One region of the Bacillus inaquosorum genome, then DNA from elsewhere that is predicted to be linked to it. Evidence: predicted binding sites of a transcription regulator. Region 1 holds the regulator's gene; each other region holds the start of a gene.
What was found. The regulator Rex, encoded in region 1, represses fermentation and respiration genes when NADH is low (regulators of the CRP and FNR family bind a similar motif). The targets are predictions, from matches to a motif close to TTGTGAAATATTTCACAA.
Positions count from the first base shown of each region.

Region 2: a site for Rex is predicted at 3,068-3,085, ahead of M1M80_RS19845 (formate/nitrite transporter family protein). Genes of this name have one in related genera too.
Region 3: a site for Rex is predicted at 4,364-4,381, ahead of M1M80_RS01760 (L-lactate dehydrogenase). Genes of this name have one in related genera too.

Region 1 covers NZ_CP096592.1:646,663-654,509, forward strand. Annotated here, with positions in the region: gene tsaE (tRNA (adenosine(37)-N6)-threonylcarbamoyltransferase complex ATPase subunit type 1 TsaE) at 1-86, shown strand, start outside; gene tsaB (tRNA (adenosine(37)-N6)-threonylcarbamoyltransferase complex dimerization subunit type 1 TsaB) at 67-756, shown strand; gene rimI (ribosomal protein S18-alanine N-acetyltransferase) at 766-1,221, shown strand; gene tsaD (tRNA (adenosine(37)-N6)-threonylcarbamoyltransferase complex transferase subunit TsaD) at 1,214-2,254, shown strand; gene M1M80_RS03375 (ABC-F family ATP-binding cassette domain-containing protein) at 2,481-4,409, opposite strand; gene moaC (cyclic pyranopterin monophosphate synthase MoaC) at 4,535-5,047, shown strand; gene M1M80_RS03385 (redox-sensing transcriptional repressor Rex) at 5,044-5,691, shown strand; gene tatAY (sec-independent protein translocase protein TatAY) at 5,713-5,886, shown strand; gene tatC (twin-arginine translocase subunit TatC) at 5,893-6,657, shown strand; gene M1M80_RS03400 (YdiK family protein) at 6,694-6,885, opposite strand; gene M1M80_RS03405 (CPBP family intramembrane glutamic endopeptidase) at 6,882-7,616, opposite strand.
Region 2 covers NZ_CP096592.1:3,907,823-3,915,669, reverse strand. Annotated here, with positions in the region: gene vpr (serine protease Vpr) at 1-509, opposite strand, end outside; gene M1M80_RS19855 (hypothetical protein) at 1,040-1,342, shown strand; gene sacT (sac operon transcriptional antiterminator SacT) at 1,382-2,212, shown strand; gene M1M80_RS19845 (formate/nitrite transporter family protein) at 2,252-3,022, opposite strand; gene scrA (PTS system sucrose transporter subunit IIBC) at 3,320-4,705, shown strand; gene sacA (sucrose-6-phosphate hydrolase) at 4,702-6,141, shown strand; gene M1M80_RS19830 (hypothetical protein) at 6,235-6,483, shown strand; gene M1M80_RS19825 (bifunctional hydroxymethylpyrimidine kinase/phosphomethylpyrimidine kinase) at 6,580-7,389, opposite strand; gene M1M80_RS19820 (glycosyltransferase family 2 protein) at 7,580-7,847, shown strand, end outside.
Region 3 covers NZ_CP096592.1:322,927-330,773, reverse strand. Annotated here, with positions in the region: gene M1M80_RS01775 (MarR family transcriptional regulator) at 1-9, opposite strand, end outside; gene bmr3 (multidrug efflux MFS transporter Bmr3) at 122-1,660, shown strand; gene M1M80_RS01765 (L-lactate permease) at 1,702-3,327, opposite strand; gene M1M80_RS01760 (L-lactate dehydrogenase) at 3,359-4,324, opposite strand; gene amyE (alpha-amylase) at 4,499-6,478, opposite strand; gene M1M80_RS01750 (DUF6773 family protein) at 6,739-7,230, opposite strand; gene M1M80_RS01745 (YfcC family protein) at 7,346-7,847, opposite strand, start outside.

The DNA of each region.
Region 1 (7,847 bases):
AGCGGGAAATGACCTTTACTGCTGTCGGGAATCGGTATGAAATGCTTTGTGAGGAGATAAGTAGACATGACAATATTAGCGATTGACACATCAAATTATACGTTGGGCATTGCGCTGCTTCGAGGAGACACCATCATAGCAGAACACATTACATATTTGAAAAAGAACCACTCTGTAAGAGCGATGCCTGCTGTTCATTCATTGCTGAATGATTGTGATATGACACCGCAGGATCTTTCTAAAATTGTCGTTGCCAAAGGCCCTGGTTCATACACAGGAGTAAGAATAGGTGTGACGCTTGCCAAAACACTTGCCTGGTCTTTACATATTCCGATTGCTGCTGTATCAAGCCTTGAGGCGCTAGCGGCAAATGGACGGCATTTTGACGGTCTGATCAGTCCTATCTTTGATGCAAGACGGGGACAGGTGTATACAGGTCTGTATGAATACAAAAACGGGCTTTTGGAGCAAGTTGTTGCTGATCAAAATGTGATGTTAGCCGAGTGGCTGGAGATGCTAAAAGAAAAGGATCGCCCAGTTTTGTTTTTAGGTCATGATACTTCTATTCACAAGCAGTTGATAGAGGATGTGCTTGGGACAAAGGGTATCATTGGAGCGGCTGCTCAGCATAATCCGCGTCCTTCAGAATTGGCTTTTTTAGGGGCGGAAAAAGAAGAAGCTGATGTTCACGGGCTTGTCCCGGAGTACTTGCGGCTGGCAGAAGCTGAAGCGAAATGGATTGAAAGTCAAAAGTAGGGTGATAGGATGAAAACAAAAGCAGCGGTCAGAAACATGCAGCTTGATGATATTGATCACGTATACGAAATCGAAACATCCTCTTTTACGTCTCCTTGGACGAAGGATTCGTTTTATCATGAGCTGATGGAAAATCCGTATGCTCATTATCTTGTGGTTGAAAAGGACGGCCATGTTGCTGGGTATTGCGGGATTTGGATCGTGATGGACGACGCCCAAATAACAAATATAGCAATAAAACCGGAGTATCGCGGCCAGTCTTTAGGAGAAACGCTTTTTCGCTCAGCGATTGAACTGTGCAAAGAAAAAGACGCGAGACGGCTTTCGCTTGAAGTGAGGGTTTCTAATCATCCTGCTCAAGGCTTATATAAGAAGTTCGGGATGCAGCCCGGCGGAATAAGAAAGAACTATTATACTGATAACGGGGAAGATGCGTTAATTATGTGGGTGACGATAAATGAGTGAGCAAAAAGAGATTTACGTATTAGGAATTGAAACAAGCTGTGATGAGACAGCGGCAGCTATCGTAAAAAACGGAAAAGAAGTCATTTCGAACGTAGTGGCCTCACAAATTGAAAGCCATAAGCGCTTCGGAGGCGTTGTTCCGGAAATTGCTTCAAGACATCATGTTGAGCAAATCACTTTGGTCATAGAAGAAGCTTTTCGTAAAGCCGGCATGACGTATAGTGATATTGATGCGATTGCAGTAACTGAAGGTCCGGGACTGGTGGGAGCGCTTCTTATCGGAGTGAACGCTGCTAAAGCATTGAGCTTTGCGCATAACATTCCGTTAGTTGGCGTCCATCATATAGCCGGTCATATATACGCGAACCGTCTTGTAGAAGAGATTGTGTTCCCGGCACTGGCATTGGTCGTTTCAGGGGGCCATACGGAATTGGTTTATATGAAGGAACACGGATCATTTGAAGTTATTGGGGAAACTCTCGATGATGCAGCAGGAGAAGCTTACGACAAAGTGGCGCGAACGATGGGACTGCCGTATCCGGGAGGACCGCAAATTGACAAGCTTGCTGAAAAAGGGAATGACAATATTCCGCTTCCTCGCGCATGGCTCGAAGAAGGCTCTTACAATTTCAGCTTCAGCGGGTTGAAGTCTGCGGTGATCAATACGCTTCATAATGCGTCTCAAAAAGGACAAGAGATTGCTCCGGAAGATTTGTCTGCCAGTTTCCAAAATAGCGTGATAGATGTCTTGGTGACAAAAACGGCGCGTGCGGCAAAGGAATATGGTGTCAAACAGGTCCTTTTAGCCGGAGGGGTAGCTGCAAACAGAGGCCTCAGAGCCGCATTAGAAAAGGAATTTGCCCAGCATGAAGGGATTAAGCTCGTCATTCCTCCGTTAGCGTTATGTACGGATAATGCTGCAATGATTGCTGCGGCTGGTACAATTGCTTTTGAGAAGGGCATTCGCGGTGCATATGATATGAATGGCCAGCCTGGCCTTGAATTGACTTCTTATCAAAGTCTCACGACATAATGGCGTGAGACTTTTTATCTGTTATTAACAGATAATTCTCAATTTATCCACATATCTGTTAGTAATTATGAAGATATCGATGGATAAAGGGCTGAAGACACTGTTAATAAAGTGGATAAATTCAGAATATTTTGTGGATAATGTGTATAAAGCGCTTACTTCGTTTGTTTGTAAGGTTATTTTCTGTGGATAAAAAGCACCTCTAAAAAGAGGTGCTTGACTTTTTTTAAGCTTCTTCTGTGGATAGTTCTTCCCATTCAGACAAAAGAGTTTCCAGCTCCTGATTGAGCTTCTCGTTGTCTGCATGGATCGCTTGTACCTTTTCATGGTCTTGATAGACTTCAGGATCACAAAGCAATTCATCATTGTGACTAATGTTTTCTTCAATGTTTTGAACAGCGGTTTCAATTTCTTCAATCCGACGGAGCCGTTGGCGCTCTTTCTTTTTCCATTCTTTTTCTTCTTCATATGAACGTTTTGAGTCGGACTTAACCGCAGCAGGAGTTTTTTCGGTTTCCTCTTGCTGATTCATTTTCTCCAGTTCAAGCTGCTCTGTTTTTTTCTCGGTATAATAATCGTAATCTCCCAGATACTCCTCTATATGGTTTGGAGAAAGCTCCAATACTCTTGTGGCGATTCTGTTAATAAAATATCTGTCATGTGAGACAAATAACAGTGTGCCTGGATAATCAATCAGCGCGTTTTCGAGAACTTCTTTGCTGTCTAAGTCCAGGTGGTTCGTCGGTTCATCAAGGATAAGAAAATTGGCTTTTTGCAGCATCAGCTTAGCAAGAGCCAATCTTGCTTTTTCGCCTCCGCTCAGTGAATGGACGGGTTTCAGCACATCATCTCCGGAGAATAAGAAATTGCCGAGACAAGTTCGGATTTCTTTCTCCGGAAGACCAGGGTACTCATCCCACAGCTCATCAAGGACGCGTTTAGAGGAAGTCAGTTCAGCCTGCTCCTGATCATAGTAGCCGACACTGACATTCGAGCCGTATGAGATTATTCCATGATCTGGCTTTAGGGTGTCCATTAATGTTTTCAGCAATGTCGATTTACCGATTCCGTTAGGGCCGACAAGCGCGGCGCTTTCTCCTCTTGTGAGCATGAACGACACTTCTGTTAAAAGCGGCGGCTGGTTTTCATAGCTGATTGTGAGATCTTGAACGCGCAGGACTTCGTTTCCGCTCTGTTTTGTAATATCAAAATGAAAGTTTGCGGATTTTTCATCGCCGAGCGGTTTTGACATGACTTCCATTCGCTCCAGCTGCTTTCGGCGGCTTTGTGCTCTTTTTGTGGTAGAAGCTCTCGCCAGATTTCGGTCTACGAAGTCCTGAAGCTTTGCGATTTCAGCCTGCTGCTTTTCATACATTTTAATATCTTTTTCATACTGCGCGGCTTTTTGGTCGAGATAAGCGCTGTAGTTGCCGTGATACTTTTTGCTTTCAGCTCTTGATACCTCGTATACTTGGTTTACCACTTTGTCCAAAAAGTAGCGGTCATGCGAAACGATCAGAATGGCGCCTGAATATCCCTGCAAATAATGTTCAAGCCAGGTTAGCGTATCAATATCGAGATGGTTTGTCGGCTCATCGAGAATGAGCAAATCAGGCTGTGTTAACAGAAGCTTACCAAGGGCCAGCCTTGTTTTCTGACCTCCGCTGAGGCTTTGCACCTGTGTTGAATCGTCAAAATGGCTGAAGCCGAGACCATGCAGCACAGATCTGACATCTGCTTCATATTGATAGCCGCCTTTATCTCTGAATTCCTGCTGAAGCCGGTCATAGGTTTTCATGATGCTTTCCAATTCACCGGGATCAGCTGCCGCCATTTTTTCTTCGATAACCCGCATTTCCTTTTCCATTGCTTTTAAGTGGTCAAAAACAGTCAGCAGCTCTTCTTTTATGGTAAGCTTAGAATCCAAGCCCGTATGCTGGGCAAGATATCCCATTGTAATATCTTTTGGTTTAATGATTTCGCCCTTTTCATACGAAAGCTGGCCTGCGATAATTTTAAGCAGCGTAGATTTTCCCGCGCCATTTCTTCCTACAATGGCAATGCGATCACGATTTCTGACTTCCAGCTTTATATTGTTTAAAATAGTATCAGCGCCAAACGATTTGGACAGCTGATTAACTTGTAAGATCATCATATTATTTCACCTCTGCTATAATAAGTTAAGTGTAGCTTATGAACCAGAAGTCAGCAAACAATACATTGGCCGAATAAGACATAGAGAAGAAAATAGTGTATGATCTGTTTAAGGAGAGTTTTAATATGAATGGATTTTCTCATTTTAATGAACAGGGCAGAGCCCAGATGGTGGACATCAGCGAAAAATCTTCGACTGTCCGTACTGCGGCAGCTGTTTCAAGCGTACACATGAAGAATGAAGTGTACGAGAAAATACAAAGTCATGATATCGGCAAAGGAGATGTACTGGCTGTTGCTCAGGTGGCAGGCATTATGGCCGCAAAGCAAACGTCGAATATCATTCCGATGTGCCATCCGCTTTCACTGAGCGGGGTAGATATATCGTTTGACTGGAAAATAAAAGAAGCAGAAGTTATACTTCATATAAAAGCACAGGTCAAAACGAAAGGGAGTACAGGTGTGGAAATGGAAGCGCTCACTTCTGCATCGGTGTGCGCTCTTACCGTTTACGATATGTGCAAGGCCCTTGATAAGGGAATGGTCATCGGCCCTACTTTCTTGCTGGAGAAGACAGGCGGGAAAAACGGTGACTTTAAAAGAGAACTATCCGAGTATAATTTGGAGGACCAAAAATGAATAAGGATCAATCAAAAATTCCGCAGGCGACGGCAAAACGGCTGCCGCTTTACTATCGCTTTTTAAAGAATCTGCATGCGTCAGGAAAGCAGCGTGTATCATCCGCTGAACTCAGTGATGCCGTAAAGGTTGATTCTGCCACGATTCGCAGGGATTTTTCCTATTTTGGAGCTCTTGGCAAAAAAGGATATGGATATAATGTGGATTATTTGCTGTCATTTTTCCGAAAAACGCTTGATCAGGATGAGATGACAGACGTTATCTTGATTGGTGTCGGAAACTTGGGAACAGCATTTCTTCACTATAATTTCACAAAAAATAATAACACAAAAATTTCTATGGCTTTTGATATAAATGAGAGTAAAATAGGAACTGAGGTAGGCGGCGTGCCTGTCTATAACCTTGATGACCTTGAACAACACGTAAAAAATGAATCAGTTGCCATTCTTACAGTGCCAGCAGTTGCCGCTCAATCCATTACAGACAGATTGGTCGCGTTAGGAATCAAGGGAATTCTTAATTTTACGCCGGCCCGTTTGAATGTGCCGGAACACATTCGAATTCATCATATAGATTTAGCTGTAGAGCTTCAGTCACTGGTTTATTTCTTGAAGCATTATTCAGTTTTAGAGGAAATCGAATAGAGGGAAAGGAGGAGCCCAAATATGCCGATCGGTCCTGGAAGCCTTGCTGTTATCGCAATCGTTGCTCTGATTATCTTCGGTCCCAAAAAGCTGCCTGAGTTGGGGAAAGCTGCGGGAGACACACTTCGTGAATTCAAAAACGCTACTAAAGGATTAACGAGTGATGACGAGGAAAAAAAGAAAGAAGATCAGTAAGTTAGGATGACACGAATGAAAGTGAATCAAATGTCGCTGCTGGAGCATATTGCTGAGCTTCGAAAACGGTTGCTGATTGTAGCGCTGGCGTTTGTCGTTTTCTTTATCGCGGGATTTTTTTTAGCGAAGCCGATTATTGTATATCTGCAAGAAACAGATGAAGCGAAGCAGCTTACGCTTAACGCGTTTAATCTGACAGACCCGCTTTATGTGTTTATGCAGTTTGCGTTTATCATCGGCATTGTCCTGACCTCGCCGGTTATTCTTTATCAGCTTTGGGCTTTTGTGAGCCCAGGCCTCTATGAGAAAGAGCGCAAAGTAACGCTCAGCTACATTCCGATCTCTATTTTGCTGTTTTTAGCGGGCTTATCTTTTTCATATTATATTTTATTTCCTTTTGTTGTTGATTTTATGAAGCGGATTTCTCAGGACTTGAATGTCAATCAGGTGATTGGAATTAATGAGTATTTTCATTTTCTCCTGCAGCTGACGATTCCGTTTGGACTGTTGTTCCAAATGCCGGTCATCCTCATGTTTTTGACCAGGCTTGGAATTGTGACACCGATGTTCTTAGCGAAAATCAGAAAGTATGCGTATTTTACGCTGCTGGTGATCGCTGCCCTGATTACTCCGCCTGAGCTTTTGTCTCATATGATGGTCACTGTCCCGCTTTTGATTTTATATGAAATCAGTATTCTTATATCGAAGGCCGCTTATCGGAAAGCGCAGAAAAGCAGTGCTGCCGATCAGGACGTGTCTTCCGGGCAATAATAAAAAATCCATTTCTCATTGAGAAATGGATTTTCTTTACTTCTGGTTCTTTTTGATTTTAAAAGAAAAGGCGAACATCTTAAAAGAAATGCTGATGTTGTAAGCGGCGAACACCATCAGCAGGATGGAGTAAAATGACCACATGCTGCCTGGTGAGCTTGCGGCAAGATAAGTAAAGATGCACCCTACGGCAAAATAGATCATTCCCCAAACTACCGGGTTTCTCATAAAAATAATCCTCCAATAATCAATTGCATTTGTGTGCTCTGCTGTTCAAGGTACTTCTGAACAGGCTCAAGCTGCATGATGACGACAAAGGTATTCATCATGACATGGGCGAATATCGGCACCCATATCCGTTTTGTTCTCGCATACAAGAAGGCAAAGGTAAAGCCCATTGCTGTATAAAGAAGAAGATGCTTTAAATCAGCGTGAACAATACCGAAAATAACCGAGCTGATCAGTCCGGCAAAGAAGAAATTCGTTTTTTCGTACAGTGTGCCGAAAATGATTTTTCTGAAGATGATTTCTTCTAATATAGGCCCGACGACAGAAGAAACCATAATCATGAGCGGGACTGCCTGAATGACATCCAGAATAGCTTGTGTATTTTCTGATTCTCTTCCGATGCCAAATACATAATATTCAATAGAGCCTGCTAATCCTTGCGAGAAGAGGGCAATGAAAAAACCGGCTATCGCCCAAAGGATAGAAAGTCCGACTGAGTCTTTCCGGCCGTTTCGCAGCGTTGTTTTCGGAACAGTTCTCAGAATGAGCAGGACGACAACGAGACAGGCGATAAAGCTGATAACGGACCATAATCCTTGTGCGTGTAGCATATTCTCATTTGTAGGCTGTCCTCCGGCATAACCGAATTTAAATAACAAGGGAATCCCGATTAATGCGGAAAACTGCATGATGATATATGTCAAAATAATAAACCAATACTGTTTTCTCAAATGGTATGTACTCCTTTGTTAAATGGGTTTCGTTCATCTACAGCTATTGTAACATAATCGGAACGGCGGTGAAAAAGCTAAGGGAAAAGGGAGCTGAAAAGAATCATGTAAGCGTGAAAAAATTTTTATCTTATCACTTGAAATTGGAAGGGAGATTCTTTATTATAAGAATTGTGTTAGCACTCTTTAGTGTCGAGTGCTAAAATTACATATTCATACTATTGAGGAGGT
Region 2 (7,847 bases), 980 kb from region 1:
GCTCCGATATACGGCGCGCTGTCATCCATTTGCGGAGATACGGCGTCCTCGGAGACCGTGACGTCTTTATCCTTCATATTGTCTGTTTTATAGGTCACGTTCGGGTATACTGCCTTTACGTCTTTTACTGCAAGAAGTTTTGGAATCTCATTAGCTGGGAGCTTCATAGAAAAGCCTGAAAACACCTGCTCATATTCCCGGTTTACTTTTCCGTTTTTCACCGCTTTGACAGCACTGTTTTTGGCTTTTGTTCGAGCGGTTTTCAGCTTGCTTTTCGTTTGGCTTTCTCCCGCTTCCTTCGCCTCTGCCAAGGATTTTTCTTTTAATTCCACGATAACGGTTGTTTTTTTGCTTGTTGTCATGTCGATATCACCGAATACCTCGGCTTTTTCCAGGTCAGCCGACGTTTTTGAAGAAACCGGCGCCGCCTGTACTCCTGTCATACCTGTGGATAACGTAAAAAATAAAACAAAACTTAGGAGCAGAAAGCGAATGATTCCATTTTTCAATGTATTTCCCCCTTTGTGTTTAGAAAAAATGTTAAAGATCTAGTATATATTTCTTGAAAATTCAAAAAAATCCTTGTGTCATTTGGACCATTTATTGGATTTCGTTTGTGTATAAGGAAGGAGTTATACACAGAACCCTGTGTATAAGTGAATAAACCTGTGTATATATATAGTTGGGAATATATGTTCTTATACAAAATATTGATAGAGTTTGTGGACATGTGGATATCTCTTGTGATTAAGTTGTTCTTATCTTTGGGATAACTTGTGTATAAAGTTTTTAATGCGGTTCTCCAATTTTCATTTCATTTCTTTCAGCTTTCAACAAAACTTCTAAAAACTAGTTGGTTTTTTCACTCATATTGTGACAAAGAATTCTTTTTCCACGGTCTATTATAGAGTCATGAGTTTTGCTAGAGCCGCTAGTTTGCGAGAAAAGAAATCGGCCGTCTTTTCACGCGGGCTGCGGCTGAGAAAACGGGCTGCTAAAAAAGGCTGCCTGCCAAAAAGAAGCGGAGGGATGTTTTTCTATGAAACGTTTGCTTGTATCTTTACGGGTGTGGATGGTCTTTTTGATGAACTGGGTGACGCCGGACAGAAAAACTGCGGCTGCCGCGGTCTATTCGGCTCAGCGTACATACCAAAGAAAAGCGGCGGTGCAGGCCGCAGGACTTGTTTCGTTTTATGAATGGCGGATGGCTGTGAATGAGGAAGAAAAGCAGAAAGCGAAAGCCGCTGCGCTTTATAAAAGAAGATGTCTGCAAGCCTTCAAGGAATCGCCAAAGCAGGAGAGAGCTGGCCCGCATCTTTACATGGCGGTCAAAAGGAGGTAAAATCCCAGTCAAAAGCAAATTGGCGGGAGAGATAGCCTCTTGAAAATCTATAAAGTATTAAACAACAATGCGGCTTTAATAAAAGAGGACGATCAGGAAAAAATTGTGATGGGGCCGGGAATCGCTTTTCAAAAAAAGAAAAACGATCTCATCCCTATGAATAAAGTGGAAAAAATCTTTGTCGTGCACGACGAGAATGAAAAATTTAAACAAATCCTGCAAACGCTGCCGGAGGAGCATATAGAAATAGCTGAGGATATCATCAGTTATGCGGAAGGAGAGCTCGCGTCGCCGCTGAGCGACCACATTCATATCGCGCTTTCTGACCATTTGTCCTTTGCGATCGAAAGGATTCAAAATGGGCTGCTTGTGCAGAATAAATTGCTGCATGAGATAAAAGCGCTCTATAAAAAAGAATATGAGATCGGCCTGTGGGCGATCGGACACGTAAAAGAGACATTGGGCGTGTCTCTGCCTGAAGATGAAGCGGGGTATATTGCCCTTCACATTCATACGGCGAAGATGGATGCGGAGAGCATGTATTCAGCGCTGAAGCATACAACCATGATCAAAGAAATGATAGAGAAAATAGAAAACTATTTTAATCGAAAGGTGGATGAAAACAGCATTTCCTATCAACGCCTTGTCACGCATTTGCGATACGCGGTCAGCCGGTTGGAATCAAATGAAGCGCTCCATCGTATGGACGAGGAGATGCTTTATTTCATCCAAAAAAAGTATTCATTTGCCTATCAATGTGCGCTGGAGCTGGCGGAGTTTTTGAAAAATGAATATCAATTACATTTGCCGGAGTCCGAGGCCGGCTATATCACGCTGCATGTCCAGCGTCTTCAAGATCTCTCGGAATAACCGCTTTGACTTGCAGGGAGTGATCTCTGGAAGTTTTTTTTATTTATCGGGATTGAGCGTATAGTACATCCAGCCCATCATTACAATTCCTGCGGCCAGATTGCCGAGCGTAACAGGAATTAAGTTTCTGACTGCTCCCATCAGTGTCACCGTATCAGGGTGCTCGATCAAAAGTGAGATGGCGAATGTGCACATATTGGCAATGCTGTGCTCAAAACCGGAAATAAAGAAGCAGAAAACGAAAAGCATCATGGCAAACAGCTTGGCTCCTTCTCCTTTGAGAGACATCGGAATGAAAAAGGCGAGGCACACAAGCCAATTGCACAGCATTCCTCTGAAAAACAGTTCGGAAGCGGGCGGCTCCATTTTGTGCTCTGCCAGATGAATCAAAAAGGAATGAACAGAAGCCTCCTCAAAAAGTCCTGTCGCGCTGATCAGGATGGCAAATAAAATAGCGCCAATCAAATTGCCAGCATAGCTTGACATCCACAGGTACAGAGTGTCGCGCCAACGGATTTTTTTTCGGAGTGCGGTATAGGTGAAATAAAAGGTGTTGCCGGTAAATAAATCCCCGCCGCCGTAAGCAATCAGCAGAATAGCGGCCCCGAAAGTGACAGCGGCTGCCGGAAATGCAAATGGAGAGTCAGCCATATAGAAATAGCTGCCTGTTTTGCTTGCGGCTGTAATACCGAAACCGATAAACATGCTGGCCAAAATGGATCGGAGCAAATATCGGATTTTGCTTGAAACAAATATATTTTGTTTTCTCAAAGCGTACTGTTCAACCTTTTGCAATGCTTGAGTTTCCATTGTCTTTTCCTGCTTTCTTTGATTTGAGCATAGTATAGCATGATATTGTGAAATGTTTCACAATTAATTTTTACGAATTTTTGTCTAAATGTTTTATGAAACTTTTTAACTAAAAAAACAGTTGACGAAAACGCTGTCATCAATTATGATGAAAGCGTATTCTCAATCTGAATAAGCGGGATTGTGACTGGTAAAGCAGGCAAGACCTAAAATTTGCGTAAATGAAAAAGGATCGCTGTCCTTTCTTCGTTGGCGAATTTTAGGTCTTTTTTGTTTAAATAAAAGGGGGAGAAAAAGATGGATTACAAAGAGACTGCAAAACGCCTCATTGAGCTTCTCGGGGGGAAAGAAAACATGATCAGCGCGGCTCATTGTGCAACAAGACTGCGTTTAGTGATTAAAGATGAATCAAAGATAGATCAAGCACAAGTAGAAGAGCTTGATGGCGTCAAAGGCGCTTTCAGCAGCTCTGGCCAGTACCAGATCATTTTCGGAACAGGCCTTGTCAATAAGGTGTACGATGCTTTTTCAAAGGAAGCAGACTTTGAGCGTGAAGAACACGTAAATCACCAGGAGGCGGCAAAAGAAAAAATGAATCCCGCTGCGAGATTTGCGAAAACGCTTTCTAATATTTTTGTTCCAATCATCCCGGCTATTGTGGCCAGCGGCCTATTAATGGGATTACTGGGTATGGTCAATGCGTTTCATTGGATGAGCAAGGATTCTGCGCTGCTGCAGCTGCTTGATATGTTTTCAAGTGCAGCATTTATTTTCTTGCCGATTCTAATCGGGGTAAGCGCTTCAAAAGAATTTGGCAGCAATCCGTACTTGGGAGCGGTTATCGGTGGAATCATGATTCATCCGACGCTTTTGAATCCATGGGGATTGGCGGAAGCGACACCTGATTATATGAATCTTTTCGGATTCGATATCGCGCTTCTCGGCTACCAGGGAACTGTTATCCCTGTCCTGCTGGCGGTTTATGTGATGAGCAAGGTAGAGAAATGGACGAGAAAAGTGGTCCCTCATGCGGTAGATTTGCTTGTTACACCTTTTGTCACAGTGATTGTCACCGGGTTTGTCGCTTTTATCGCGATTGGTCCTCTGGGCAGAGCGCTTGGCTCCGGCATTACGGTTGCTTTAACTTATGTATATGACCATGCAGGTTTTGTCGCGGGTCTGATTTTCGGTGGCACGTATTCACTTATCGTGCTGACAGGCGTTCATCACAGCTTCCATGCGATTGAGGCAGGGCTTATTGCAGATATCGGCAAAAACTACTTGCTGCCGATCTGGTCAATGGCGAATGTCGCACAGGGCGGCGCCGGGCTTGCCGTCTTCTTTATGGCGAAAAAAGCAAAGACAAAAGAAATCGCGCTTCCGGCTGCATTTTCCGCTTTTCTTGGCATTACTGAGCCCGTCATCTTCGGAGTCAATCTGCGCTACCGAAAACCGTTTATCGCCGCGATGATTGGAGGCGCATTGGGCGGTGCATATGTCGTCTTTACACATGTTGCTGCAAACGCTTACGGGTTAACGGGTATTCCGATGATCGCCATTGCTGCGCCGTTTGGCATGGGCAACTTGATCAACTATCTGATTGGGATGGCCATTGCGGGAGTATCAGCGTTCATTGCAGCGTTTATCATGAAGATTAATGAGGATGAGGAGAGGAAAAAATGACAGCACTTGATCAGGAGCTTCGTCGCCGGGCTTATGAAGAAGTGGAGAAAAAAGAGCCTATCGCGAACAGCGATCCGCACCGCCAGCATTTTCACATTATGCCGCCGGTTGGGCTGCTGAATGACCCGAATGGCGTGATTTATTGGAAGGGCAGCTATCATGTGTTTTTTCAGTGGCAGCCGTTTCAGACGGGGCACGGGGCGAAATTTTGGGGGCATTATACGACACAGGATATTGTGAATTGGAAGCGGGAAGAGATTGCGCTGGCCCCGAGTGATTGGTTTGATAAAAACGGCTGCTACTCGGGCAGCGCTGTCACGAAAGACGATCGGCTCTATCTGTTTTACACAGGAAATGTCAGGGATCAGGATGGGAATCGGGAAACGTATCAATGCCTTGCTGTATCTGACGACGGGCTGTCCTTTGAGAAAAAGGGTGTCGTCGCCCGCCTCCCTGAAGGATACACGCCGCATTTTCGCGATCCGAAGGTATGGGAGCATGAAGGAACATGGTATATGGTGGTCGGTGCGCAAACGGAGAATATGCAAGGACACGCTGTTTTGTTTGCTTCTGATAACCTGACAGAGTGGAGATTTCTCGGCCCGATAACTGGCGCGGGCCTCAGCGGGCTTGACGCTTTTGGGTACATGTGGGAGTGCCCTGACTTGTTTTCCCTTCAGGGGTCTGACGTGCTGATTGTCTCGCCACAAGGGCTTGAGACTGACGGTTTTCGTTATCAGAACGTGTATCAATCGGGTTATTTTGTCGGGCGTCTCGATTATAACAAGCCTGAATTGAAGCATGGCGATTTTACGGAGCTTGATCAAGGTTTTGATTTTTACGCTCCGCAAACACTTGAAGACGATCAGGGAAGGCGAATTTTGTTTGCATGGATGGCTGTGCCTGATCAGGATGAAGGGACTCATCCGACGATTGACTATCACTGGATTCACTGTATGACGCTGCCGAGACAGCTGACGCTATCTGGGCAGAAGCTGATTCAGCAGCCGCTGCCTGAGCTGAAAGCCATGCGCAGGAATGAGAAAAAAGTGCAAATCAACATGCATGGATCATCTGGTACGCTTCCAGTTGAAAACCCTGAAAGAGCTGAGATCTTGATTGAAGACATTGATACGGAGTCTGGCTTTTCAATCAGTATCCGCGGTACGGCTGTGTTTTCCTTTCAAAAGGACGAGGGGATTGTTACGTTGGAGCGGACGAGCTTCGACGGAAAAAGAACAGAAGCGAGACATTGCTGCATCAAGGATTTGCATACCGTGCACATGTTTATCGACGCTTCGTCTGTGGAAATCTTTGTCAATAATGGAGAAGAGGTCTTCAGTGCGAGATATTTTCCTTTCCCGGGAAATCATGAAGTGACAGCCAGTTCGACAGGAAAATCTGAAATGAACGTCGGAATTTGGACCCTTATGTAGAAAATCCTTCTATTTTCTTATGTGAAATCTGTGCCATCTGTGCTATTCTTCAACGATAACCTACTATTTTTTTCTGTAAAAGGAGTTGTTTTCTTGAATATACATGAACAGAAGATAACACCGGAATGTTTGGAAAAGGCTGCGGACCAAGTTGAAGATAAGCGGGAAGAATATAAGGATGTGCTGCTTCAGCTGAAAAAAATGCTTGGCGGGACAACGCCGCACAGTGAAACGGCGGAAATTCTTTCGCGAGCATATGAGCAAATGAAGGAATATGCACTTTTTGTTCAGTCGATAGAAACATTTTTAAGGAAATCTGCGAACCATTTAAAAATCAAATAAACAGGCTGCCGATGGGATCGGCAGTTTTTTCTGTGAAAAGTCTTCGGTCATATAAAAAAAGCTGCCTCTCTGTAAGGCAGCCTTTTTTGTTTATGATTATTTATTCAGGCGCAGCGCAGAATGCTTCGTTGGCCCGACATATTGGTTGAGCGGGAAGGATTCTTTAATGGCAGCGGTAATAAATTCTTTCGCTGCGTAAATGGCTTCTTTGACTTCCGCACCTTTGGCGAGCTCCGCTGTCACGGCTGCTGAGAACGTACAGCCTGCGCCATGTGTATAAGGCGTATCGATCATTTCGCTTTCAAGGACTTCCGCTGTTTCTCCGTCATAGAGAACATCAACCGCTTTTTCGTGTTTGAGTTTGCCTCCGCCTGTAATGACGACATATTGAGCGCCGAGCGCATGAATTTTTTTCGCAGCTTCGATCATATCGTCAACTGTCTTTAATTCATCCATGCCGCTGAGCTGGCTGGCTTCAAACAGATTCGGCGTAATGACAGTGGCTAGCGGCGCTAATTGTTCACGCAGGGCTTGGGCGTGCTCCGGATACAGGACTTCATTTGCTCCTTTGCAAACCATGACCGGGTCAATTACCACATTTTTCAATTGTTTTTCTTTGATCGTTTTTGCTGCAAGCTCGATAATGTCAACGGTTGGCAGCATTCCTGTTTTCATGGCGTCCACACCGATGCCGTCCGTAATCGTTGCAAGCTGGGCGCGGATTGTATCAGTATCGATCGGGAAGACTTGATGGTCCCAGCTGTTGTTCGGGTCCATCGCAACGATCACCGTTAAGGCGGTCATCCCGTATACGTTTTTTTCTTGAAATGTTTTTAAATCAGCTTGAATCCCAGCACCGCCGCTGGAATCTGAGCCGGCAATGGTGAGTGCTTTATGCATAGACATGTCTTGAACCTCCATCGTGTTTTGTCTTTCATTATAGTTAGATTTTCTCTGTATCACAATATAGAAGGTTTAGCAATTCATCTAGTATTCTCATCGTCACCTTTCCTGTTTCAGTAGGATATTCCCACTGATCTCCCGTCCAATATATGTTTTAATAGTACATGACTATGAAAATGAGAAGGAGAGCATCATGAAGATTTCTATCGTAATTGTGACCTATAATCGGATTCCGGCTTTGTGTGAGCTTCTGGAGTCGATTTCGAAGCAGACCATGAAGCCGTATGAAATCATTATTGTGAATGATGCCGGGGAATCGGTCGTGCCGGTCAAAGCACTGTATCCGGAGCTGCCGATTGCTGTCATCAATTTAGAAAAGAACTCGGGGCATGTGGCTGCGAGAAATGCCGGTGTAAAAGAGGCGTCTGGCGATTGCATTATGCTTTGTGATGACGATGATT
Region 3 (7,847 bases), 320 kb from region 1:
TGTTGACAACTGACAGTCCTCCCTATAGAATCGAATTTATCTTGATAATCGAGATATTCAATGATCAAACTATTATCATGATATCAGAACTTACATAGAAAAGTAAGAGGAGGTAGAACAAATGGACACAACATCAGCAAAACAGGCTTCCACCAAATTTGTGGTCCTCGGTCTCCTGCTGGGCATCTTGATGTCTGCAATGGACAATACGATTGTTGCCACCGCAATGGGCAGCATCGTAGCCGATCTTGGGAGCTTTGATAAATTTGCTTGGGTGACGGCATCCTATATGGTGGCGGTCATGGCTGGAATGCCGATTTACGGCAAGCTTTCCGATATGTACGGCCGAAAACGTTTTTTCCTGTTTGGACTTATTTTTTTCTTAATCGGGTCGGCTTTATGCGGCATTGCACAGACGATGAATCAGCTGATCATCTACCGGGCCATTCAAGGGATTGGAGGCGGCGCGCTCCTGCCGATTGCCTTTACCATTATCTTTGATTTGTTTCCGCCGGAAAAACGCGGAAAAATGTCCGGCATGTTCGGTGCTGTATTCGGATTATCCAGTGTTCTTGGGCCGCTGTTAGGCGCGATCATTACAGATTCGATCAGCTGGCACTGGGTGTTTTACATCAATGTGCCGATCGGCGCATTGTCATTGTTTTTCATTATTCGCTACTACAAAGAATCTCTGGAGCACAGAAAGCAGAAAATTGACTGGGGCGGCGCGGTTACCTTAGTCGTATCCATTGTATGCCTGATGTTCGCCCTTGAGCTTGGCGGCAAAACATACGATTGGAATTCCATTCAGATCATTGGCCTGTTTATTGTATTCGCTGTTTTCTTCATTGCCTTTTTTATAGTGGAGAGAAAAGCGGAAGAGCCGATTATTTCTTTCTGGATGTTTAAAAACCGTTTGTTTGCCACAGCGCAGATTCTCGCTTTCCTGTATGGCGGAACATTCATTATTTTAGCGGTATTTATTCCGATTTTCGTTCAGGCGGTATACGGCAGTTCAGCGACAAGCGCGGGCTTTATTCTGACGCCGATGATGATTGGATCAGTCATCGGGAGCATGATAGGCGGGATCTTCCAAACGAAGGTCAGCTTCCGCAATTTGATGCTGATATCTGTTATCGCTTTCTTTATCGGCATGCTGCTTCTTTCCAATATGACGCCTGACACAGCACGGGTATGGCTGACAGTCTTTATGATGATTTCAGGTTTTGGTGTAGGCTTTAACTTCTCCCTGCTGCCGGCGGCTTCTATGAATGATCTTGAACCTCGTTTTCGGGGAACGGCCAACTCTACAAATTCATTTTTGCGGTCATTCGGCATGACCTTGGGCGTCACCATTTTCGGAACGGTGCAAACAAATGTATTCACAAACAAGCTGAGCGACGCCTTCAGCGGCGTGAAAGGCTCAGCAGGTTCAGGCGCGGCGCAAAATATCGGCGACCCGCAGGAGATTTTCCAAGCAGGAACACGCTCCCAAATTCCTGAGGCGATCCTGAATCGCATTATTGACGCAATGTCTTCAAGTATCACGTATGTCTTTTTGCTCGCTTTGGTTCCAATCGTCCTCGCGGCGGTTACCGTTTTGTTTATGGGAAAAGCCAGAGTGAAAACAACAGCGGAAATGGCGAAGAAAGCAAATTAACAAAAAAGCAGTACATGGCTGACATGTACTGCTTTTTTCGATTACAACCCTAATCTTGCAAGAATAAACGTCCATATACAAATGATCAATAACAGAATCAGACTGTACGCCACTGTACGCTTAAACAGTTTAGATTCCTTGCCAGTCTGTCCGACCGCTGCGGCGGCGATGGCGATAGACTGAGGAGAAACGAGTTTCGCCATCACCCCGCCCGCCGTATTTGCAGCTAACAGCAAATCAGAACCCGCACCGATCTGCGCTCCGGTGACAACCTGCAAATGTCCGAACAAAGCGTTATTGCTGACAACAGAACCGGTAATGAACACGCCGATCCAGCCGAGAACAGGACTGACAAACGGGAACAAATCTCCTGTTTTCGCCAGTGCCAACCCAATTGAAGAGCTGAGCCCTGCGAAGTTGGCCAGATTGGCAAACCCCATTACGAAGCAGATCGTGATAATCGGCACCCACAGCTCTTTTCCTGTCTCCTTCAAGGAAGCAAAGGCATCCCGATAAGAGAAATTTTTGCTGAACAGCCCTGTCACGATGACTGCCGCTAAAATCGCTGTACCAGTCGCTGACAGCAGATCGACTTTAAAGACTGCATCTAACGGCATGGCAGATGGCGCAATCGGCGGCATTTTCATAATTTGCTGATGCAGAAAAGGCATTTTCAATAATAGTGTTGTCTGATATAACAGCCCGCCTTCTTGGAATAGCGCTTTGAAAGCAGGAAGGCTCCAGATTGTGATCGCTGCAGTTAAAATGTAGAAAGGAGACCATGCTTTCGCAATGTCAGCGGCACTGTATGCCTTTTTCTCACCAGTCTCGCCGGCTCCTTCCTCCCGGTAAATCTCTTTCGGCTGCCATTTGCGGAGGAAGAGCGCAAGCCCGCCCATGCTGAATAAGGCCGCCAAAATGTTTGCTAATTCCGGTCCAAGCACCGCCATTGTCAGTGTCTGAACCGCTGTATACACACCGCTCACAACCAACAGGGCAGGCCATGTCTGTTTGATTCCCTTCATTCGGTCTAATAGGAATACAAGCAGAAACGGAATCAAAAATGAGATCATCGGCAGTGTCCACATCAATGTCCGTGACAGCTCAAGAGCAGACAAATCACCAATCTGTGCCCCTGTGATTACAGGAATTCCAATCGCACCAAAGGCTCCAGAGGCTGCGTTCGCAATCAAACAGAGCGCCGCCGCTTTTAACGGTTTAAAACCAAGTTCGACGAGCAACGCCGCACTAATCGCAATCGGAACACCAAAACCGGCCGCGCCTTCCAAAAACGCGTTAAAACAAAAACCAATTAATAATAGCTGTATTCTTTGGTCAGGCGAAATGCCGGCTATGCTGGAACGAATAATGGTAAATTTCCCGGTTTTCACTGCAATTTTATACAGCCACACCGCCATCAGAACGATGTAACCAATCGGCCATAAACCGCTCCCGATTCCTAGTAAAACAGAAGAAATTGCCTTTTCAACCGGCATATGAAATGCCAAAACGGAGACGAAGAAACTGACGGCTAGGGTAAGAAATGCCGCAAGAATGCCTTTCATTTTAAAAACAGTTAAAGCCAAGAGAAAAAAGAGAATCGGAGTGAGCGCCACAAGTGCGCTCACATACTCGTTTCCAAACGGATCATACAACTGCTCCCACATTGACAATCAGCCCTTTACTCTATAGTTGCGATTAGTTGATCTTTTGTTCTGCAAAATGCGGTTTTAAGATGTTTTTAAGGACGCCGGCGCTGTGAAGGAACTGTTCTTTTTCTTTCTCATTTAAGTTCAGCTCAGTGATGCCTGCAACTCCTCCGCGGTTTACGACAGCCGGAACGCCGATGTACACGTCATCTGCGCCGTATTGTCCGTCCAAATATGTGCTGACAGTTAAAATGCTGTTTTCATTATGAAGAATGGCTTTTGTAATGCGGGCGAGGCTCATCGCAACGCCGTAATAAGTTGCACCTTTTTTCTCAATGATATGGTAAGCGGCGTTTTTCACGTCATCTACGATCTGGTCAAGCTCCTCTTGTTTGTACGCATCGTTTTTCTCAACGAGTTCACTGACCGGCACTCCGCCGACATTTGCGTGGCTCCAGACAGGAAGCTCTGTGTCGCCGTGCTCTCCGATAATATGTGCGTGCACGTTTTGAGGGGCTGCGCCAAAGTATTCGCTCAGCATGTAACGGAATCTCGCAGAATCTAGTGTTGTACCGCTTCCGATCACCCGCTCTTTTGGCAGGCCGCTGAATTTCCATGTAGCGTAAGTCAGAATATCAACCGGATTTGTCGCGATTAAGAAGATGCCGTCAAATCCGCTCGCCATGACTTCACTGACGATGCCTTTGAAAATCTTTAAGTTCTTTTCTACTAATTCAAGGCGCGTCTCACCAGGTTTTTGGTTTGCTCCGGCGCAGATGCAGACAATATCAGCATCCTTGCAGTCTTCATATGTTCCGTAAGATGTTTTGACCGGTTGCGGCGCAAACGCCTTTCCGTGGTTTAAATCCATTACATCGCCCATTGCTTTTTCTTTATTTAAATCAATGACCACAAGCTCATCTGCGATCGCTTGGTTAATTAACGCAAATGCATAACTGCTACCAACAAAACCCGCTCCGATTAAAGCTACTTTATTTACATGTTTATTCATCATTAATCATCCTTCCAGGGTATGTTTTTCTTTGATGTCTGTTTGTGAAGTATTTCACATTTATATTGTGCAATATTTCACAAACTATTGCAAGAGAAAAGTTTTGTCTGATTTATGAACAAAAATAGAAACCATCTAGGATGGTTTCTTGGGAATTTTCCCTCTGATCGCTTGCCCTCAATGAGGCAGAGAACCGCTTAAGCCAGAGTCGTTATATAAACCATTTTGCACGTAATCAAAGCCAGGCTGGTTCTGTCCAGGCACTTGGGCGCTGCCATTATTAAAAATCACTTTGGCGTTGGTTGTATCCGTATCCGCCGGCAGCGTCAGCGTGTAAATTCCATCTGCATTCTTAGTCATTGCTTTTCCCGGCCAAGATCCGGTCAATTCTATTGCCCGGCCTCCATCATGTTTATAGATATAAGCATTTACTTGGCCCCAATGATTCGGATTTTGATAGCCAATTGTTTTGGCCGCAGACGGGTCTCTTTTTACAAAGCTGTACTCTTGGGCCCTCGTTACACCATCACTGTTCGTTCCTGTTAACGTGATGTCGTATGTTGTGCCAAATGGATCTCCTTTTCCGATCGTTAATTGGTCTCCATCCTTAAACGCTGTCTCTTGCCCATTATTGATTTGATACACGGCTTTTGCTGTATTCGCATCTGCACGCAGGGTGATCGTCAATTGATCATTGAAAGAATGGGTTACCCCTGTTTTGACATTCTCAAGGAAGACATGAGGTGCATTTTCAATATCGTCAGGATAAAGAACAACCACTGATCTGGCATTGATCGTGCCTGTCAGTTTACCGTCCGTTACTTGAAATGAACCATCCCCAGCTTTATTAGCATAGCTGCCATCAGGTAATTTCGTTAAAGCATTGATGGTGACAGAAGATGAACCTGCATTTGCCAACACAACGCCATGTGAGCCGCGCTGATTCATGAATATCTGGTTATTTCCATTCGGATTCGAGAGTTCCTCAGGCTGTCCAGCCATTACATTGTGAAATGTATTGACCGCAGCGATAGCCTGATCTTCAAATAAAGCACTTCCGCGGTCGCCTATTTGGCTTTTCCCTGGGAATCTCACACCATTTCCGCCGCCCTCAGGTCTGGAAAAGAAGAGAGGCGTACTGCCTGAGCGAGAAGCAATCACTGCCCAGCCTAAACGAATATCGTCATCACTCATCCATGTAGACTCTTGATCATCATTGGCATACGTATCATGCGATTCCACCCATGTGACTAACTTGTCCGCAGCCACATCAGATGCATAATGGGAGATATTCGACACGCTAAGATTACGATTCTTTAAAGCGGACCTTATGGAATGTCCATAGTTAGATGCTGTCACATTCATATAATTCGCATATGCGGCATCTCTGGAGGCACTATCTTGCAGGATTTCTCCGTATTGGAACTCCGCAGATGTATTTGTGATATTCGGCCAAAATTGACTGCCGTAATTCCCATCATCAGGAAGCTCTATATGTTTGGCGGCATCAAATCGAAATCCGTCTGCCCCATCATTCAATGCTCTTTCTAAGAAACGTTTCAGATAGGACTGTACTTGTGTATTCTGTGTATTCCAATCATACAGCCCGAGCAATGAATTCTGCGTGACATCCCATCGATCTGACCAGTTTTTAATTTGTGTGTTTCCATGGGTCCAGTTTGGAATACTCTTAATCTCATTGGAAATCGCAGCATAGTCACTGGTGGTATGATTGATGACCGCGTCAACAATGACCTTTACGCCATATTCTTCAGCTGCTGCACACATTTCTTTAAATTCTTGTTCAGTACCTAAGTAACGGTTGCCAATTTGGTACGATGTCGGCTGATACAGCCAGTACCAGTTTGACATGCTTTTATCTCCTTGATTCCCTTCCTTTACTTGGTTAATCGGAGACGTCTGAATGGCTGTATATCCTGCATCATGAATATCCTTCATATTATGTTTTAACGTATTGAACGACCAATTCCATGCATGAAGAATGGTTCCGCTTTTGATCGACGGTGCTGTAAGCTCATTCGATTTGTTCGCCGTTTCAGCACTCGCAGCCGCCGGTCCTGCCAGAACCAAATGAAACAGCAATAAAAATCCAGCGAATAACGGCAGTAAAGAGGTTTTGAATCGTTTTTCAAACATTCTTGACACTCCTTATTTAGTTTTTGAAGACTTACTGCGGAGTCAAAAATCCCTCTTACTTCATCCTTCCGCTTCCTCCTTTCAAACGAATGTGAAGACTGGAGAATTTTGTTAACGCTTACATTTCAAATTATCACATTCACCCTATCAAAACAACTTGATAGAGAGAATTCAAATCTATATTCCTATCCTAATAAAAACGCTGCCCCGAACTGTGAGCCGTTTCCCTCACTTTACAAACAAAAAAAGAAACCATCTCACTAAGATGATTTCTTTTCTACTTCTTCTTTTATCGCTCTTCTGTAAGCCAGCTTCACAATCACGTATCGAAGCAGAAACAAAGCGCCGCCGCAGACGATAAAAAGAAGGACCATTTTCAGCCAAGCGAAGAATGTATGGGGAAGCCCCCTGTCGTACATCGTAAGCACCACTACCGCAAAGGCGACCGCAATTGACTCTATTCGCTGCTGCTTCACCCGTTTTTGCAGTTCTTCTTCGGTGTCTATTCTCGGCATGAGCATCCCAGATGCTGCTGCCCTGATGCAGTAATATAAGATGATGATGAACAAAAACACAAGGCTTGCAGCCCATTCTTTAAACGGAAATTCAAACATAATGCCGCGGATGATCACATCAAGAAGCGCAAAAGCACCCGCTATTATCCCAATCTCCGACCAGATTTTTTGTTCATTTTCTTTTACTCTCTTATTTTTCCCATTCACGCCTGAAAGTCTATTACGCAGATTATTCATGACCTTCCTCCCGCACTTTTACGAATGGCTTATGGCTTACATGTTACAATAACAGCCTGCGCTTCTGCAATGATTAACTCAAAAGCCCGCCGTACAAGCCGGCGGGCAGCAATCGTTAAAACGGCCCCCAATTGATCATGACGCCGATCACAATAAAGACAAGCCCGATCAAAAACCAAATCAAAGCAAGCGGCACCATAAACCGCAGCCACTTGACGTACGGAATGCCGCTGGCGGCAAGCACCGCCATGAGAACGCCGGATGTCGGGTTCACACAGTTGACGACTCCTTCTCCAAGCATAACCGCCTCCACTGCAACCTGTCTCGTAATTCCCATCAAATCAGCAAGCGGCGCCAGAATTGGAATAAATACAACGGCTTCTCCAGACCCTGAAGAGATGAGAAAGTGAAGAAGCGCACTGGCGATATACATACCGATCGCGCCGGCAATCGGGCTGAATCCGTCCAAAAGCGATGCCAAGGCATTGACGACTGTATCGAGGAGCTTTCCATTTTCAAGAATGACGGAAATACTTCGTGCCATCCCGACAATCAGCGCCCCGTATACAAGGCTTTGGCAGCCCGTAATGAAGGTTTTGGCAATATCGTTTGCCGCA